3 regions of the Streptomyces manipurensis genome follow, and region 1 is predicted to be linked to each of the others. Evidence: riboswitches for the same ligand, from Rfam matches in the RefSeq annotation. Region 1 holds a riboswitch; each other region holds the start of a gene.
The links. A riboswitch is a leader RNA that binds a small molecule or an ion and turns the genes downstream of it on or off. The one in region 1 is predicted to bind cyclic di-AMP.
Positions count from the first base shown of each region.

Region 1 (6,001 bases):
ACGGCGTCGAGGGTCTCGGTCAGCGAACCGATCTGGTTCACCTTCACGAGCAGGGCGTTCGCGGAGCCCTCCTCGATGCCGCGGGCCAGGCGCTCCGGGTTGGTGACGAACAGGTCGTCACCGACGATCTGGACCTTGGAGCCGAGGCGGTCGGTGATGGTCTTCCAGCCGTCCCAGTCGTCCTCGAACAGCGGGTCCTCGATGGAGACCAGCGGGTACGCCTCGACGAGCTCGGCGTAGTAGTCCGTCATCTCGGCGGCCGAGCGGGACTTGCCCTCGAACTCGTACTGGCCGTCCTTGTAGAACTCGGACGCGGCGACGTCGAGCGCGAGCGCGATGTCCGTGCCCGGGGTGTAGCCGGCCTGCTTGATGGCCTCGATGATGAGGTCGAGCGCGGCGCGGTTGGACTCCAGGTTCGGGGCGAAGCCGCCCTCGTCACCGAGACCGGTGGAGAGGCCCTTGGTGTGGAGGACCTTCTTGAGGGTGTGGTAGACCTCGGCGCCCCAGCGCAGGGCCTCGGAGAAGGACTCCGCGCCGATCGGGGCGATCATGAACTCCTGGATGTCCACGTTGGAGTCGGCGTGCGACCCACCGTTGAGGATGTTCATCATCGGAACGGGCAGCAGGTGCGCGTTCGGACCGCCGAGGTAGCGGAAGAGCGGCAGGTCCGAGGCCTCGGACGCGGCGTGGGCGACGGCGAGCGAGACGCCGAGGATGGCGTTGGCGCCGAGCGAGCCCTTGTTGTCGGTGGCGTCCAGGTCGAACATGGCCTGGTCGATCAGGCGCTGCTCGGTGGCGTCGTAGCCGACGAGCTCCGGGCCGATCTGCTCGATGACGGCGAGGACGGCCTTCTCGACACCCTTGCCGAAGTAACGGTCGGGGTCACCGTCACGGAGCTCGATGGCCTCGAATGCACCGGTGGAGGCGCCGGACGGAACGGCAGCACGGCCGGTGCTGCCGTCGTCGAGGCCCACCTCGACCTCGACCGTGGGGTTGCCTCGGGAGTCCAGGATTTCCCGGGCTACGACGACGTCGATGGACGGCACGAGCATCTCCTTCTGGGATGTGACGCTGGGTGTGCGGTGGCGTGTCAGGCCGTGGGATGGCCTTGCCGCCTAGAGCCTAACCGGCTTCCGGGGTACGACCGGCCGACCGCCCGCCCCCTGGGACGAAAAAGGGGCCGAATACCCCTCTTCCGGGACATAGGTCTCTCGATGAGCAGCCCGGGCGTCCGCACACACCGCCGCCCGGCGCGTGGGGGGAAGGGCGCCGGGCGGTGGGAAGTGCGTGCGTTGCGTACGCTTTTGCGGCTGTCGCCGCGAGGGTCAGCTGAGCTTCAGCTTCTGACCCGGGAAGATCAGGTCGGCGTCGGAGACGATGTCCTTGTTCAGCTCGAAGAGCTTCTCCCAGCCGCCCTTGACGCCGTTGGCCTCGGCGATGGTGCCCAGGGTGTCGCCGGCCTTGACCTCGTAGGAGCCGTTGCCGGTCTTCACCGCGGGAGCCTCGGTGCGCTCGGAGCGGGTGGTGGGGGCCTCGGCGCGCTTGGTCTCCTTCTTCGGCGCGGCCTTGGTCTCCGTCTTCTTGGTCTCGGTCTTCTTGGTCTCGGTCTTCTTCGGCGTGGCCTTCGGCTTGGTGGCCTCGGTGGAGCCGCCACCGGTGTACGAGGAGTTCGACAGGCCCTTGCCGCAGCTCGGCCAGGCGCCCTTGCCCTGGACCTTCAGGACCTTCTCGGCGACGGCTATCTGCTGCGCCTTGCTGGCCTGGTTGGCCTGCGGGGCGTAGGACTTGCCGCCGAAGGAGGACCACGTGGAGGGCGAGAACTGCAGGCCGCCGTAGTAGCCGTTGCCCGTGTTGATGGACCAGTTGCCACCGGACTCGCACTGGGCGACCTTGTCCCACTCGGACGCGGTGGCGGCACTGGCGGTACCCGCGGCCATCAGCGGGGCGGCGACGGCAACACCGGCGACACCGGCGAGCGTGACGATGCGGACGGCCTTGGAGCCGCGGCGGTGCTTGCCCTTGCCGGAAAGCAGCATGAGGTTTCTCCTCACCGACGCCTACGAGGTGAGCTGTCGGGTTCGGGCCTGTGAGTGCCCGGCGGTGCGACCTAGCGCACCACTTCACCCCTAGCCGGTACATGACCGTCTCTCAACGGCCTTTCCCGGCACCTACCTTGGTTCCCCCGCTCCTGCCTTCGGCGCTTGACGCGACGACTGTTCCCCCCGTCCGCCGGCAGGACTCGGCGATGCGGTCGAAGGAGCTCGCGGTGGCGAGCGATTCAGAAGGTAGACACAGCTCTCCCCGATGTTCAACGCGGAACATCGGGGAGAACGGGCCCCTACTTGCGCTCTCCGCAGGGGTGTTTGCGCAGGTGAGAACGGGGTTTGCGGAAGCCCCGGGGCAGGACACGCCAGTTGACCCGAAGAGACACATGTCTCACTTACAGAAAACAGACAATCAAGTCTTTCCGGATGTCCGAAGTGCCCTTGTTACGTGGTTAGATCCAGGTTCTGTCCGGGCTTGATCAGGTCGGCGTCCTCGCCGATGACCTGCTCGTTGGCCTGGTAGAGGCCGCTCCAGCCGCCCTTCACGCCCTTGGCAGACGCGATGGTGGCCAGGCTGTCGCCCGCCTTCACCGTGTAGAGGGGCTCCGACGCGGCACCGGAGGGGGTGCCGGAGGGGGCCGGGGAGGGGGTGCCCTCCTCGGGGGCGGGCGCACCACGGTGCTTCCCGCTGCCCTCGCCGACGCCGGCGTCCGGGACGGCCGGGGCGCTCGGGTCGACCGGGACGGTCGTGTCCGACGGGGAGGGGCTGGGGCCGGTGGGCGTGGTGGGCGCCGTCGGGTCGGCCGGGGTGGCCGGCGCGGTCGGGTCGGCGGGGTTCACCGGGGTCGTCGGGTCGACCGGGGCGGTCGGGGCCGTGGGGTCGACGGGGGCCGTCGTCGGCACGTCCGGGACGGGCATGACGGGCAGTCCGACGGACGGCGCGTCGGGTATGAGGTACGGGGTGCCGGAGGGGCTCGGGGTCGGGCTGCCGAAGTCGGTGGAGCGCTCACCGCCGCCGGTGGTGGGCACGGCCGCGTCCGGGCGGGACGGCGTGGGGGTCACCGGGCCGGAGCCGCCGGGCATGCCCGGGTCCACCTCGGCCGCGGGGCCCTGCTGGGTGAGCCCGGCCGTGGCCGCGCACATCGGCCAGGCCTGCGGTCCCTGCGCGGCCAGGACGCGCTCGGCGACGGCGATCTGCTGGGACCTGCTCGCCAGGTCGGCCCGCTCGGCGAAGTCGAGCCCGCCGGCGCTCTGCCACTGCTCCTGGGAGAACTGCAGCCCCCCGTAGGCGCCGCTGCCGTAGTTGGCGCTCCACGCGCCACCACTCTCGCACTCGGCGACCCGGTCCCACGTGGAGGTGTCGGCGGCGGTGGCGCTGGTGGCGGCCAGCAGCGGCAGGGCCAGTGCAGAGCCAGTGACTCCGGCTGTGACTACCAGCGCGGGGACCTGGCGGGGGCGTCTGTGACGGCCGTTCCCGGAACGCATGTGGTGCACCTTTCGCATAACAGCGGGGTAACGGCAGAACCTAGCGGCCTTTGAACGATTGTCACAAGTTCGGTCGGAAACTGACGTGCGGTCAGGGGTTTAGAGGGGTGAACCGCACGGGAAGGGTGCGCAGGCCGCGCATAATCAACCCCCCTCGCCAGCGCAGCTCTTGGGGTGGAACGGCCAGTTCCAGATCGGGCAGGCGCATCAGCAGTGTGCCGAGCGCGGTCTGCCCCTCCAGCCGGGCGAGCGGGGCGCCGAGGCAGTAGTGGATGCCGTGCCCGTACCCGAGGTGCTGGTTGTCGGTCCGGGAGAGGTCGAGCACGTCCGGGTCGGCGAACCGCTCGGGATCCCGGTCCGCGGCCGCGAGGACGACCAGGACCGGATCGCCGGCCTCGACCGGCTGCCCGCCGAGGGTCAGCGGCTCGGTGGCGAACCGCCAGGTGGCCAGCTCCACCGGGCCGTCGTAGCGCAGCAGCTCCTCGACGCCGGTGGCCAGCAGCCCGGTCTCCCCCGCGGCCAGCGAGGCCTGGAGGCGTTCGCGCTGGCCGGGGTTCATGAAGAGGGAGTGCACGCCGTTGCCGATGAGGTTGACCGTGGTCTCGAAGCCGGCGAACAGCAGGATGAAGGCCATCGCCGTGGCCTCGCCCTCCGTCAGGTGGTCGCCGTGGTCGCTCGCCCGGATCAGGTCGGAAATGAGGTCATCGCCCAGATCATCCCTTTTGCGGTGGATGAGTTCACCGAGGTAGGTCCGCATCTGCTTGACCGAGCGGGCGACCCCGCCGCGCGGACCGCCGCCGTGGCGGATCATCATGCCCGCCCAGTCGCGGAAGTCGTCCTGGTCCTCGCGCGGTACGCCGAGCATCTCGCAGATGGCGTAGATGGGGAGCGGAAAGGCGAACTCGTGGATGAGGTCCGCCTCCCCCCGCGCCGCGAAACCGTCGATCAGGTGGTCGGTGAGCGCCTGCACCCGCGGGGTGAACTCGGCGACCCTGCGCGGGGTGAACGCCTTCGACACCAGCCGCCGCAGCCGGGTGTGGTCCGGCGGGTCGATGTTGAGCAGGTGCGTCATCAGCTCGGCCTTGCGCTCCCCCGGGATCCCGGTCTTGCCCTTGGCGTGCGCGGGCTCGGCGTGGTGCGCCGGGTTCTTGCTCAGCCGCTGGTCGGCAAGGGCCTGACGGGCGTCGGCGTACCGGGTGACCAGCCAGGCGTCCACCCCGCTGGGGAGCTTGGTGCGGTGCACCGGGGAGTGCTCGCGCAGCCAGGCGTAGGCCGGGTACGGGTCGGTCGCGAACTCCCACGTGAAGAGTTCGGGCCCCGCCTCGGCGGGGGGAGGGGACGGCTGATCGTGCATGTCCCCGACAGTAGCCGCACCCCCGACCGCTCATCCCCTATGCCCCAATGGTCGCGGCTGTCCATGGATCGGTCATCACTTGACCTGAGCTCGCCCGGCGTTCCTACTTTCGCTTCTGTGGATGCGAGGATCTTGAAAAGCAGTTTTGCGGTGGTGGAGCGACGGGCCGAGCAAGCCGTCAAGTTCTTCTACTCCCACCTCTTCTGGCACAACCCGGACATCCGCGAGCTCTTCCCCGCCTCCCCCGAGGACATGGAACGCCAGCGCGACCGGCTCTTCGCCGCGCTCACCCACGTGGTCTCCCGGATCGACGACGACTCCCTCGGCCCCTACCTGCGCGACCTGGGACGCGACCACCGCAAGTTCCGCGTGGGCCCCGAGCACTACGCCGTCCTCGGGTCCAGCCTCCTCGCCGCCCTCGCCGAGACCTCGGGCGCCGCCTGGACCCCCCGGGTGGAGAAGGCCTGGGCCGAGGCCTACCAGGTCGTCGCCGACGCCATGCTCGCGGGCGCCGCCGCGAGCGAGGACCCGCCCTGGTGGGACGCGGAGGTCGTGCGCCACCTGCGGTACGGCGAGGACGTCGCCGTCCTGACCCTGCGTCCGCACCTGCCCTTCCCCCATCTCCCGGGCCAGTACGCGGGCGTGAGCAGCGACCGCGTCCCGCGCACCTGGCGCACGTACTCCCTCGGCAACGCGCCCCGCGCCGACGGCACCGTCGACCTGCACGTCAGCCGGATCCGAGGCGGCCGGCTCTCCCCCGCTCTGGTCGCCGAGACCCGGCCCGGCGAGGTCCTGAGGATGGGCGCGGCCGGCGGACGGCTGACCTTCCGGCGCACCGACCGGCCGGTGAGCCTCATCGCGGCCGGCACCGGCTGGGCACCGGTCCGGGCCATCCTGGAGGACCTCGTGGAGCATCCCCCCGACCAGGACGTACGGCTCTTCGTGGTGGCCCGGGACGGCGCGCACCTCTACGACCGCCCGCTCATCGACGCCTACGCCGCCTCCTGCCGGTGGCTCGGCGTCACCTACATCACGCCCGCCCCCGGGCAGCACCGCAACCAGGCCACCGACCGGCTCGCGACCGCGCTCTCGCACCGCGGCCTCTGGCCCGACCAGG
Region 1 covers NZ_CP186950.1:3,043,997-3,049,997, forward strand. The annotation lists gene eno (phosphopyruvate hydratase) at 1-1,046, opposite strand, end outside; gene ACPU2J_RS14020 (transglycosylase family protein) at 1,326-2,036, opposite strand; cyclic di-AMP (ydaO/yuaA leader) riboswitch at 2,040-2,210, opposite strand; gene ACPU2J_RS14025 (transglycosylase family protein) at 2,490-3,530, opposite strand; gene ACPU2J_RS14030 (cytochrome P450 family protein) at 3,622-4,884, opposite strand; gene ACPU2J_RS14035 (globin domain-containing protein) at 5,035-6,001, shown strand, end outside.

Region 2 (6,001 bases), 2.5 Mb from region 1:
TCCGGGCTGGGCGCGGGGAGAGTGGGCACCACGCGGATGCCGTAGCGGGCGAGGAGCTCGCGGGCGTCGGCGTCCGCCAGGGTCGCGACGGCCCCGTCACCGACCCCGGCCAGCAGGGCGGACAGCTGGAGCGCGGCGCCCGCCTCGTCGATGTCCTCGTACGCGGGGACCTGCCCGGCGTCGGCGGTGGCGCGCCGCCACTGCCCGTAGCGCACGGCCTCGGCGACCGCCTTGACGGCCCGCTCGGCGGCGGGGTAGCTGGGGATCCGGTGCGGGTCGGCGGCGCCGGTGGGGGCGTCCGCCGCCGGGGCCGGGGCGGTGTCGGGGGCGGTCGGGGCGGGGGCCGTCCCGGCGGGCCCGCGGGCCGCGGAGAGGGCTTCGACCAGCTCGGCCAGTTCCACGTGGACGACGGCGACCGGCTTGCCGGGGGTCTCGGCGACGGCCTCGCGCAGGGCGGCGGCCAGGTCGTCGGCGAGCGCGTGCTCGCTCACCCAGGGGATCGCCGTGACGACGACGGCGTCGCTGTCCTCGGAGCGGAGCGCCGCCGCGAGCGCGGTGCGGAAGTCCTCCGGCGCGGCGGCGGTCGTCAGGTCCAGCGGCCGCAGCGGGCGCAGGCCCTGGGCGAGGCAGGCGTCGTAGGTGAGGACCCCGAGGGATTCGGAGTTGCCGAGGATCGCGATCCGGGGGCCGGCGGGCAGCGGCTGCGAGGCCAGCAGCAGGCCGACGTCCACCAACTCCGTGACGGTGTCGACGCGGATGACGCCCGCCTGGCGCAGCAGGGCGGAGACGGTCTCCTCCGGCAGCCGGGTGCCGGGCACGACGAGCCCGGCCGGGGTGTGGCGGCCGCCCTTGGCGACGACGACGGGTTTGGCGGCGGCGGTGCGGCGGGCGAGGCGGGTGAACTTGCGCGGGTTGCCGAGGGTTTCGAGGTACATCAGGGCGACGTCGGTCGCGTCGTCCTCGTACCAGTACTGGAGGATGTCGTTGCCCGAGACATCGGCCCGGTTCCCCGCCGAGACGAAGGAGGACAGGCCCTCGCCCCGCCGCAGCAGCGCCGAGAGCAGGGCGATGCCGATCGCGCCGGACTGGGTGAAGAGGCCGATCCGGCCGTGCATCGGCAGGGGTGCGGGCGTCAGTGAGGCGTTGAGCCGGACCTCCCGGGCGGTGTTGATCACCCCGTAGGCGTTCGGCCCGATGAGCCGCATGCCGTACGAGCGGACCTGGCGCACCAGTTCGCGCTGGCGGGCGAGGCCGGCCGGGCCGCTGTCGCCGTATCCGGCGGAGAGGACCACGAGCCCCTGTACGCCGTGCTCCCCGCAGGCGGCCACCGCGTCGGGGACCCGCTCGGCCGGGACGGCGATCACGGCGAGGTCGACCGGGGCTCCGACGGCCCCGAGGGTGCGGTAGGCACGGACCCCGTCGAGCAGGTCGCTCGTGACGGCCTCGTTGACGGCGTAGAGGTGGCCGTGGAAGCCGCTGTCGCGCAGGTTGCGCAGCGCGGCCGCGCCCACCCCGCCGCCGGACCGGCTGACCCCGACCACGGCGACGGATCCCGGCGCCAGCAGCCGCTGCACGGAGCGCGCCTCGGCGCGCTGCTCGCGGGCCAGCTGGACGGCGAGGGACTCGGCGGTGGGTTCGAGGTCGAGGGTGAGGTGGACGGAGCCGTCCTCGAAGCTGCGCTTCTGCTCGTACCCGGCGTCCGTGAACACCTTGATCATCTTGCTGTTGGCGGGCAGCACCTCGGCGGCGAAGCGGCGGATGCCGCGCTCGCGGGCCACCGCCCCGATGTGTTCGAGGAGGGCGGAGGCGACCCCGCGGCCCTGGTGGGCGTCCTGGACGAGGAAGGCCACCTCGGCCGCGTCGGCGGGGGCCGAGGCGGGCCGGCCGTCGGGGCCGATGCGGTCGTAGCGGACGGTCCCGATGAACTCCTCGCCGACGGTGGCGGCGAGCCCGACCCGGTCCACGTAGTCGTGGTGCGTGAAGCGGTGCACGTCCCGGTCGGAGAGTCGGGGGTAGGGGGCGAAGAAGCGGTAGTACTTCGACTCGTCGGAGACCTGCTCGTAGAAGCTGACCAGCCGGCCCGCGTCCTCGGCAGTGATGGGCCTGATCCGGGCGGTGCCGCCGTCGCGGAGGACGACGTCCGCCTCCCAGTGGGCCGGGTAGGACGGGTCCGACTCTATGGTCATGCGCATACCTTACGGCCGGACCGGGCCGGACAGCTCTCGCGCGGCGCACGCGGCAAGCCGGGGCAGAACGGTGCAAGCTGGGGGATCCAAGGGCGGCGGATCCGGGCCGGAGGTCGGTCGGAGCATTCCGGGTGCCGTGAGAGACTGGTCTAGACAACCGTAAGAACCTGAAGGGCATCACCATGGCAGAGCGCCGCGTCAACGTCGGGTGGGCCGAGGGCCTGCACGCTCGTCCCGCCTCGATCTTCGTCCGCGCGACGACCGCTTCCGGCGTCCCGGTGACCATCGCGAAGTCCGGCGGCGACCCCGTCAACGCCGCCTCCATGCTGGCGGTCCTGGGCCTGGGCGCCCAGGGCGGCGAGGAGATCGTCCTCGCCTCCGACGCCGAGGGTGCGGACGCCGCACTGGACCGCCTGGCGAAGCTGGTCGCCGAGGGGCTCGAAGAGCTCCCCGAGACGGTCTGACCCTTCAGGTCCGCCTCCGGGCCCGTTGCGGGATCCACCGAGGATCCACCGGCGGGCCCGTCCTTCGGATCCGGCCTGCGGGCCGGTCCGCCCCGTACGCGGCGGAGCCGCGGCCCCCGGCGCGACGGGGACCGCGGCTCCGCCGTTTCCGTACCCGGGGCGGCCTCCGCGCCCGGCGGGAGGAATCCACGCCGAGCGGAATACACCGGGAGGAAATGCGCGCCGGACAGAAGAACGCCGTCGGCGTGAATTCACGACGGCCCGCCGATCACGGCCGGAAATCCCGGGCCCGGAAGGAATCGGGCGTCCGGAAATAACCGGCCCCGGAAATTCAATCGCCCGGCAGTCCGCAGACCGCACCCGATTCCCTCTTTTGTATACGGGCGTTGTTAATGCCGACCGCCCGGCATGTGTACGGCAGGTTGCGAAGTCCTCACCGCCGCGCGGGGGCGCGGGCGGTGGGCGCCCGCCGCGCGCTCGGCGTGCACGGCGGCCAGGGAGCGCGCCCGTTCGGCGTCCCCGCGCGCCACGGCGTCCACGAGCGCACCGTGCTCGGCCCAGCACTCCGTCGGCCGGGCCGGCGCGTCCACCACGAACATCCAGGCGGTCTTGTGCCGCATCTGGGTGAGCAGCGCGATCAGGCCGGGGCTGGCGGAGGCCTGGGAGAGCGTCTCGTGGAACCAGCCACCTAGGGCCCGCAGGTCCTCGCCCTGCCCCTGCCTGGCCCGCTCCTGCCCCAGTCTGACCAGCCCGCGCAGCACCTTCAGGTGTCCGTCGGTGCGCCGCCGGGCCGCCCGGGCGGCCGCGAGGGGCTCCAGCAGCACCCGTAGCTCCAGGAGGTCCGCGGCCTCCTGCGCGGTCGGCTCGGCCACACAGGCCCCCGCGTGCCGCCGCGTGGTCACGAACCCCTCGGACTCCAGGGTGCGCAGCGCCTCGCGGACGGGGACCCGGGAGACCCCGTACCGGCGGGCGAGCACCTCCTCGGTCAGCCGGGCGCCCGGCGCGAACACCCCGGAGACGATGTCGTCGCGGATCGCCGTGCATACCGCGTGCGCAGGAATACGCAAGACCGAACCTCCGCCTATTTCCGACTGCCTGCCACAATGCACGCGCGTGCGCGCGTCACGACTCTATTGCAGCACACCATAATTTCGAGAGCGGACGGAAATCCGTAACATTGCGCGGAGGCGCAAAACACGAGGACCCCGGCTCGGTGCGAGCCGGGGTCCTCGGTGAAGCGGAAGGATGCGCGGTTGTCAGAGGCTGACGCCGTGCGAGCGCAGGTACGCGATCGGGTCGATGTCCGAGCCGTACTGCGAGCCGGTGCGGGCCTCGAAGTGCAGGTGCGGGCCGCTGGAGTTGCCGGTGGAGCCCGACAGGCCGATCTGCTGGCCCGGGGTGACCTGCTGGCCGACGGAGACGTTCAGCGAGGACAGGTGCCCGTACTGGGTGAAGGTGCCGTCGTTGTGCTTGATGACGACGTTGTTGCCGTAGGCGCCGCCCCAGCCGGCCTCGACGACGGTGCCGGAGCCCACCGCGTGGACCGACGTGCCGGAGGCCGCGTGGAAGTCGATGCCCGTGTGGCTGCCGGAGGACCACATGCCGCCGCCCGCCTTGTACTGCGTGCTGACGTACGAGTCGTCCAGCGGGGAGACGAAGGTGTTGAGGCGCTTGCGCTCCTCCTCGCGGGCCGCGCGCTCGGCGGCTTCCCGCTCGGCCTTGGCCTTGGCCTCGGCGAGGCGCTTGCCCTCGGCGGCCTTCTGCTTGGCCTCGGCCTCGGCCTGCGCCTGGGCGGCGGCCTGGTCGGCGACGCGCTGCTGGGACACGGCCTGGTCGGCGAGGTCGCCCGCGAGCTCGTCGGCGACGACCACGGCACCGAGGCCGTTGTCGGCGGCGGAGGTGCTGCTGTGGTTGTCCGCGGCGAAGGCCGGGGCGGCGAGGGAGCCGACGACACCCGTCGTGGCGATCGCGGCGATACCGGCGTAGCCGGCGGTCTTCTTGCTCAGGCGGCTGGAACCACGGTGCTTGCCGGTACCAGCGGGACGACTGCCAAACGCCATGAAGGGTTTGATCCTTTCCTTCCTTCTCGCCTACCGGGTTAGCTGACGGGTTCGGAGCAGGAAGGTCTCCTACGGGCCTCCTCTTGCGAGGGGGTCCGATTCACCCCAGGGACTCATGTGGGTCCCCGGCTCCCCAGGCTCGCGCCTGACGGGGACTCGGCGATCGCTGTCCGGTGCCGCGGGTGCGGCGGGCACGACTGACGAACAGCACGGCCGACGCTAGGCGGATCATCAGCCGATCACCAAACAGACGCGCGTTTTTGTTGCGTACGCCACATCACATAAAAGCAACCACGACACTAAACGGACAAAAGGGCTCCGGCGGCAGTGCCGCCGGAGCCCTGTGCCCGGTAAGTCAGTTGACGGCCCCGTAGCCGAACGGCCGGCAGCCGTCGGACCGTCAGTTGGTGACGACGGAGACCTCTCCGATACCGAGGGCCCGCACGGGCTCCTCGATGACCGCCGCGTCGCCGACGAGGATCGTGACCAGCCGGTCCGCCGGGAAGGCCTTCACAACCGCCGTGGTGGCCTCCACGGTGCCCGTCTCGGCCAACTGTGCGTACAGCCGCGCCTGGTAGTCGTCCGGCAGCTCCTGCTCGACCTGGTCGGCCAGGGTGCCCGCGACCGAGGCCGCCGTCTCGAACTTCAACGGGGCCACGCCCACCAAATTCTGCACGGCCACGTCGCGCTCGGCGTCGGTCAGGCCGCCCTCCGCCAGGGTCCGGAGCACCTTCCAGAGGTCCTCCAGCGCCGGGCCGGTGTTGGGGGTGTCCACCGAACCGCTGATGGCGAGCATCGAGGCGCCCTTGCCGTCCGCCGTGGACCGCAGCACCTGGCCGAAGGCGCGCACGCCGTAGGTGTACCCCTTCTCCTCGCGCAGCACCTTGTCCAGGCGGGAGGTGAGGGTGCCGCCCAGGCAGTACGTGCCGAGCACCTGGGCCGCCCAGACGCTGTCGTGGCGGTCCGCCCCGATCCGGCCGATCAGCAGCTGGGTCTGCACGGCGCCGGGCCGGTCGACGATGACCACGCGGCCGGTGTCGTCGGCGGTCACCGGCGGCACCGGGCGGGCCTCGGCGGTGTTGCCCGTCCAGGTGCCCAGGGTGTCCGCGAGGACGGCGTCCAGGTCGATCCCGGTCAGGTCGCCGACGACCACCGCGGTGGCCGTCGCGGGGCGTACGTGGGCCTCGTAGAAGGCGCGTACGGCGGCGGAGTCGATCCGGGCGACCGTCTCCTCCGTGCCCTGGCGCGGCCGGGACATGCGCAGGGACGCCGGAAACAGCTCCTTGGAGAG
Region 2 covers NZ_CP186950.1:5,501,011-5,507,011, reverse strand. The annotation lists gene ACPU2J_RS25435 (GNAT family N-acetyltransferase) at 1-2,192, opposite strand, end outside; gene ACPU2J_RS25430 (HPr family phosphocarrier protein) at 2,369-2,650, shown strand; gene ACPU2J_RS25425 (GntR family transcriptional regulator) at 3,040-3,717, opposite strand; gene ACPU2J_RS25420 (M23 family metallopeptidase) at 3,907-4,710, opposite strand; cyclic di-AMP (ydaO/yuaA leader) riboswitch at 4,724-4,882, opposite strand; gene ACPU2J_RS25415 (M16 family metallopeptidase) at 5,111-6,001, opposite strand, start outside.
Region 2: another riboswitch for cyclic di-AMP. It lies ahead of ACPU2J_RS25420 (M23 family metallopeptidase); the one in region 1 lies ahead of ACPU2J_RS14020 (transglycosylase family protein).

Region 3 (6,001 bases), 3.2 Mb from region 1:
TGGCGTACAGCCCGCACCTGGACCGCGTGTTCTTCGGCAACAGCGGAACGGAGGCCGTCGAGACCGCGCTGAAGTTCGCCCGGTACGCCACCGGGCGCCCCCGGATCCTCTACTGCGACCACGCCTTCCACGGGCTCACCACCGGATCCCTCTCGGTCAACGGGGAGGAAGGCTTCCGGGACGGCTTCGCGCCGCTGCTCCCCGACACCCGGATCGCCCTGGGCGACCTGGCGGCCCTGGAGCGCGAGCTGCGGCGCGGGGACGTCGCCGCCTTCGTCCTCGAACCGATCCAGGGCAAGGGGGTGCTCGCCGCCCCGCCCGGATTCCTGCTCGCGGCGCAGGAACTGCTCCACCGGCACAAGGCGCTGCTGATCGCCGACGAGGTGCAGACCGGGCTCGGACGGACCGGGGACTTCTACGCGTACCAGCACGAGCCGGGCGTGGAGCCGGACCTGGTCTGCGTCGCCAAGGCGCTGTCGGGCGGCTACGTGCCGGTGGGCGCGACCCTGGGCAAGGACTGGATCTTCAAGAAGGTCTACTCGTCGATGGACCGGGTGCTCGTGCACTCCGCGAGCTTCGGGTCCAACGCGCAGGCGATGGCGGCCGGGCTCGCGGTGCTGTCCGTGATGGAGGACGAGCGGCTCGTGGAGCGCGCCCGCACCACGGGCGACCTGCTGCGCGGCCGGCTGGCGGCGCTGGTCGACGAGTACGAGCTGCTGCACGAGGTGCGCGGGCGGGGGCTGATGATCGGCATCGAGTTCGGGCGGCCGTCCTCCTGGGGGCTGCGCAGCAGGTGGACCATGCTCCAGGCCGCCCGGAAGGGGCTGTTCGCGCAGATGGTGGTGGTGCCGCTGCTCCAGCGGCACCGGATCCTCACCCAGGTCTCCGGGGACCACCTCGAGGTGATCAAGCTCATTCCGCCGCTGGTCCTGGAGGAGGCGGACGTCGACCGCTTCGTCGGTGCCTTCCGCGAGGTCATGGACGAGGCGCACGGCGGCTCGGGGCTGATGTGGGAGTTCGGCCGGACGCTGGTGAAGCAGGCCGTCGCCGTGCGCTGACGGCCCGCTCCGGGCCCCGCCCCCACCGCTTCCCCCGGCGCTCGTTCCGGCACGGGGGAGCGGTCAGCCGAGCAGGCGGTCCCGCAGGCGGCCGAGGGTCCCGGCGTCGAGCCCGAGGCCCTCCGCCAGATAGCGGTCCACCCCGCCCCAGGTCGTGTCGATCGTGTCGAAGGCGGCGAGCAGGTACTCGGCACGGGCGTCGAAGAGCGGCGCCAGCAGCTCCATCACCTCGGGGGAGCGGGCCTCGGCCGACGCGGAGCTGCGGTGCACGCGGTAGCGGCGGTGCGGCGCGTTGGACTCCAGGTAGTCGGCGAGGATCGCCTCGCGCCCGACGCCCAGGGCGAGGAGGGTGACGGCGACGGACAGACCGGCCCGGTCCTTGCCGGCCGCGCAGTGCAGGAGCGCGGGGACGCTGTCCTCCGCGAGGGCGCGCAGCACCCGGCCGTGCTCGGCGGTGCGGTCGCGGACGATCCCCCGGTAGGAGTGCGCCATCCGGGCCGCGGCCTTGCCGTCGCCGAGCAGCTCGCGCAGCTGGGCGAGGTCGCCCTCGCGCACGAGCCGCCAGAACTCCCGGCCGTCGGCGGGGTCGGAGAGCGGGATGTTGACGTTGCGCACGCCGGGAAGTTCGACGTCGGGCCCCTCCAGCGCGTGGTCGGCCCCGTTGCGGAAGTCGAAGACGGTGTGGAGGCCGAGCGAGGCGAGGAACTCCGCATCGGTTTCGGTGGCATGTGCGAGATGTCCGCTTCGGAAGAGTCGTCCCGGCATGACCCTTCGGCCGTCGGAAGTCGGCAATCCGCCCACATCGCGGAAATTGCGCACTCCGGTCAGTTCCGGCTCCTGTATCTGCTGGGTCACGGGAACTCCTCCGCCTCGTCGTGGGGTGTCTGTCCGAATTGCGCTCTTTGGTGTCAACTTGCCATGTCCGGAGGTGAGATCGGCCGCACCCCCGTGAGCCAGATCATACGGTGACGGTGCGTGCCTGATCGCCAAGGCCGAATGGCCAGCCGGGGGCGGCTGTTGACGGTCCGGAATGGACGCAGGGTGACCGGAATTCCGAGGACCGCGCATTCCTGTGATTCCGTCAGGGAATTCGTGGCTTGTTCCCCGCGGCGGAAAGGGATTACCTTCGCGATCGATCCGGGCGGATCGCCGAATCCTGCCACCGTCCGGAAACCGCAACCGAACCATTCGCGCGGCAGGAGCGGGGGAACCAGGTAGGCCGCCGTCCCCGGAGATCCATTTCTCCGGTGCCGGCTCGGGGTGAAGCCGTGCATGTCCTCGTGCATGTACGGCCGGACATCTCCAGTCCGAACCCGACAGCTCACCTCGCAGGCGCCGGAGAGGAATCCGCCATGCCTGCAAAGGGCAAGCACCGCCGACCCAAGTCCCTTTCGATTTCCCGCGGATTCGCCTTCGCCGGTACCGGCGGAGCGGCCCTCGCGCTGCCGCTGACCTTCACCGCCGGAGCCCACGCCGCCGGCGCCCCGGCCGCGGCCCCCGCCGTCGCCCCGGCGGCCGCGCCGCAGGCCCCCGCAGCGCCGCAGTCCGCCCCCGCCGGCGTCCAGGCCGCGCCCTCCGTCTACACGGTCGTCCCCGGCGACTGCCTCTCGGAGATCGCCGCCGAGCGCAACCTCTCCGGCGGCTGGGAGCAGCTGTACGCCGACAACCGCGAGGCCGTCGGCTCCGACCCCTCGCTGATCCACCCCGGCCTGCGGCTCCACCTCGGCGGCCCCGGCGAGACCGCCCCCGCGGACGAGGCTCCCGCCCCGGCGAAGCGGACCACCTACAAGAGCGCCCCCCAGGCGGCCCCGAAGAAGGCCCCGAAGGCCGCCGCTCCGGCCGCGCCCGAGCAGGCCGAAGAGGCTCCCGCGGCCGAGGCCCCCGCCGCCAAGCCGTCGGCGGCCGGCTTCGTCGCCCCGGTCGGCGGCGGCGTCTCCACGGCGTACAGGACCGCGGGCGCCATGTGGTCCTCCGGCTACCACACCGGCGTCGACTTCATCGCTCCGATGGGCACCACCGTCAAGGCCGTCGGCGCCGGCACCGTGGTCTCCGCCGGCTGGAGCGGCTCGTACGGCAACGAGGTCGTCATCCGGCACGCGGACGGCAAGTACTCCCAGTACGCCCACCTGTCCCAGCTCTCGGTCTCCTCCGGCCAGAGCGTCACCGCCGGCCAGTCCATCGGCCTCTCCGGCTCCACCGGCAACTCGACCGGCCCGCACCTGCACTTCGAGATCCGTACCGGCCCGTCCTACGGCTCGGACATCGACCCGATCGCCTACCTCCGCTCGAAGGGCGCCAGCCTCTGACGGTCGTCGCCGGCGGAGCACCGACGCGCGTGGGGCCGGGGCCCGAGGGGGGTCCCGGCCCCACGTGTACTTATTCCTTACCTCTCGCGTGGTATAGATCACGGCCCGTCAACCCCTCATTACGTTGGCGTAGGTTGGTTACGGGAGTGAAGGATGGGCTCTCGTGGCAGCGACGACGACGAAACTCAAGACCATCGGCTCGTACGCGGCGATCGGGGACAGCTTCACCGAAGGCGTGGGGGACCCGGGACCCGGGGATTCCTTCCTCGGCTGGGCGGACCGGCTCGCCGTGCTCCTGGCCGACCAGCGCGAAGAGCACGACTTCCGGTATGCGAATCTGGCGGTGCGCGGAAAGCTCCTCGACCAGATCGTGGCCGACCAGCTTCCGAGGGCCAAGGCCCTCGCGCCGGACCTCGTGACCTTCTGCGCGGGCGGCAACGACATCATCCGGCCCGGCAGCGACCCGGACGACGTGGCGGAACGCTTCGAGGCGGCCGTGGCCGACCTCACGGGGGCCGTGGGCCACGTGATGATCACCACCGGCTTCGACACCCGCGGCGTGCCCGTCCTCAAGCACCTGCGGGGCAAGGTCGCCACGTACAGCGCGCACGTGCGGGCCATCGCCGACCGCTACGACTGCCCGGTGCTCGACCTGTGGTCGCTGAAGTCCGTCCAGGACCGGCGTGCCTGGGACGCCGACCGGCTGCACCTCTCTCCCGAGGGCCACACGCGCGTCGCCCTGCGCGCCGCGCAGGTGCTCGGCCTGGAGGTGCCGGCCGACCCCGACCAGCCGTGGCCGCAGCTGCGCCCGCGCGGCTCGGTGGACGTGACCCGCGACAACATCCAGTGGGCCCGCGAGTACCTCGTGCCGTGGATCGGCCGGCGGCTGCGCGGCGAGTCCTCCGGCGACCACGTCGAGGCGAAGCGGCCGGACCTGCTGCCCCTGTGAGCTCCGGGCACGCAGGGTGACGGTACGGGCCGCGGTGCGACGGACGCCGGCTCCCGCGGGCCGCGGGGCGGCGGGGGACTCCGGGACGCCGCGGTGCGGGGGCGGCGGGCGGAATCCTTCGGGGCCGGTGGGCGTTGGCATGGTCGTAGCGATACGACCGCACCGACCCCATCCTCCCTGGAGGCGCTTTGACCGGCACCCGTCCCCTGCGTCCGCGGCTGCGTGCCCTGCGGCCCGAAGCCTTCGGCGCGGACCCGTCCGGTGCCCGGCTGGAGCGCATCCGCCGCTCGCCGAACTTCGCCGACGGCGTCTTCCAGAACCCGCTCGGAGCCCGGAACAGGCCCTCGGGGTCCATGACGGAGTTCGCCAAGATCTACTTCCACCGGGAGCAGCGGGCCCGGCGCAGCCCGGCCGCCCCCATCCCCGTCCACCCGACGACCCTCGCCGACCTGGCCAAGGCCCCGGCGAGCGGCCTGCGGCTCACCTGGATGGGCCACTCCAGCGTCCTCGCGGAGATCGACGGGCGCCGGGTGCTCTTCGACCCGGTGTGGGGCGAGCGCTGCTCCCCCTTCCCCTTCGCCGGACCCAAGCGGCTGCATCCCGTCCCGGTGCCGCTGGCCTCCCTGGGCACGGTCGACGTCGTGGTCATCTCGCACGACCACTACGACCACCTCGACCTGCCGACGATCAAGGAGCTGGCCGGCACCGACACGGTCTTCGCGGTCCCGCTGGGCGTCGGCGCGCACCTGGAACGCTGGGGCGTGCCGGCCGGCCGGCTGCGCGAGCTCGACTGGAACGAGAGCACCGAGGTCGCCGGGCTCAAGCTCACGGCTACCCCCGCACGCCACTTCTGCGGCCGCGGCCTGCGCAACCAGCAGCACACGCTCTGGGCCTCCTGGGTCGTCGCCGGGGAGGAGCACCGGATCTACCACAGCGGGGACACCGGCTACTTCCCCGGCTTCAAGGAGATCGGCGCCGAGCACGGGCCCTTCGACGCCACGATGATCCAGATCGGCGCCTACTCGGAGTACTGGCCCGACATCCACATGACCCCCGAGGAGGGCATGCGCGCCCACCTCGACCTCCAGGGCGGCACCCCGCACGGCACGATGCTGCCGATCCACTGGGGCACGTTCAACCTCGCCCTGCACCCGTGGGACGAGCCGGGCGAGGGCACGCTGGCCGCCGCGGAGGGGGCCGGGGCGGGCATCGCGCTGCCGATCCCGGGCCAGCCGTTCGAGCCCGGCACCGCCGGGGCGCCCCGGGAGCCGTGGTGGCGGCCGTTCGTGGCGGGGGGCGCGACCCCGGCGCTGCCTCCGGCGGCCCGGCCGGCGGCCGCGGGGGACCGGCCCGCCGCGGTCGGGCGGGAGGAGACCGAGGCCGTCGGTTCCTGACCGCCTCCTGTTCGTGATCGCCACCGGTCGGTGACGGCCACCGGTCCGTGACCGCGGCCGGCCGGTGGACGCCGCACGCGCCCCGTCCGGCCGGCGGGGGCGCGGCGGGCGCATTCGTGCTCCAGTGCGAGCGCTCCACCGGGAGCGGGAAGCACCCCGCAAAGTTCACGAACCGGCAGGCCGGGGCGCTGAAACCGGGTCCGGCGTGGGTATCGGTCGATCAATGCCGGGCCCCGGGAACGCCGGGGTCCGGGCCCCACGTACCGAGGACGCCGATGTCCGGACTCCGCGCCG
Region 3 covers NZ_CP186950.1:6,196,145-6,202,145, forward strand. The annotation lists gene ACPU2J_RS28315 (aspartate aminotransferase family protein) at 1-1,058, shown strand, start outside; gene ACPU2J_RS28320 (tyrosine-protein phosphatase) at 1,122-1,913, opposite strand; cyclic di-AMP (ydaO/yuaA leader) riboswitch at 2,226-2,406, shown strand; gene ACPU2J_RS28325 (M23 family metallopeptidase) at 2,411-3,364, shown strand; gene ACPU2J_RS28330 (SGNH/GDSL hydrolase family protein) at 3,528-4,313, shown strand; gene ACPU2J_RS28335 (MBL fold metallo-hydrolase) at 4,502-5,707, shown strand; gene ACPU2J_RS28340 (sensor histidine kinase) at 5,983-6,001, shown strand, end outside.
Region 3: another riboswitch for cyclic di-AMP. It lies ahead of ACPU2J_RS28325 (M23 family metallopeptidase); the one in region 1 lies ahead of ACPU2J_RS14020 (transglycosylase family protein).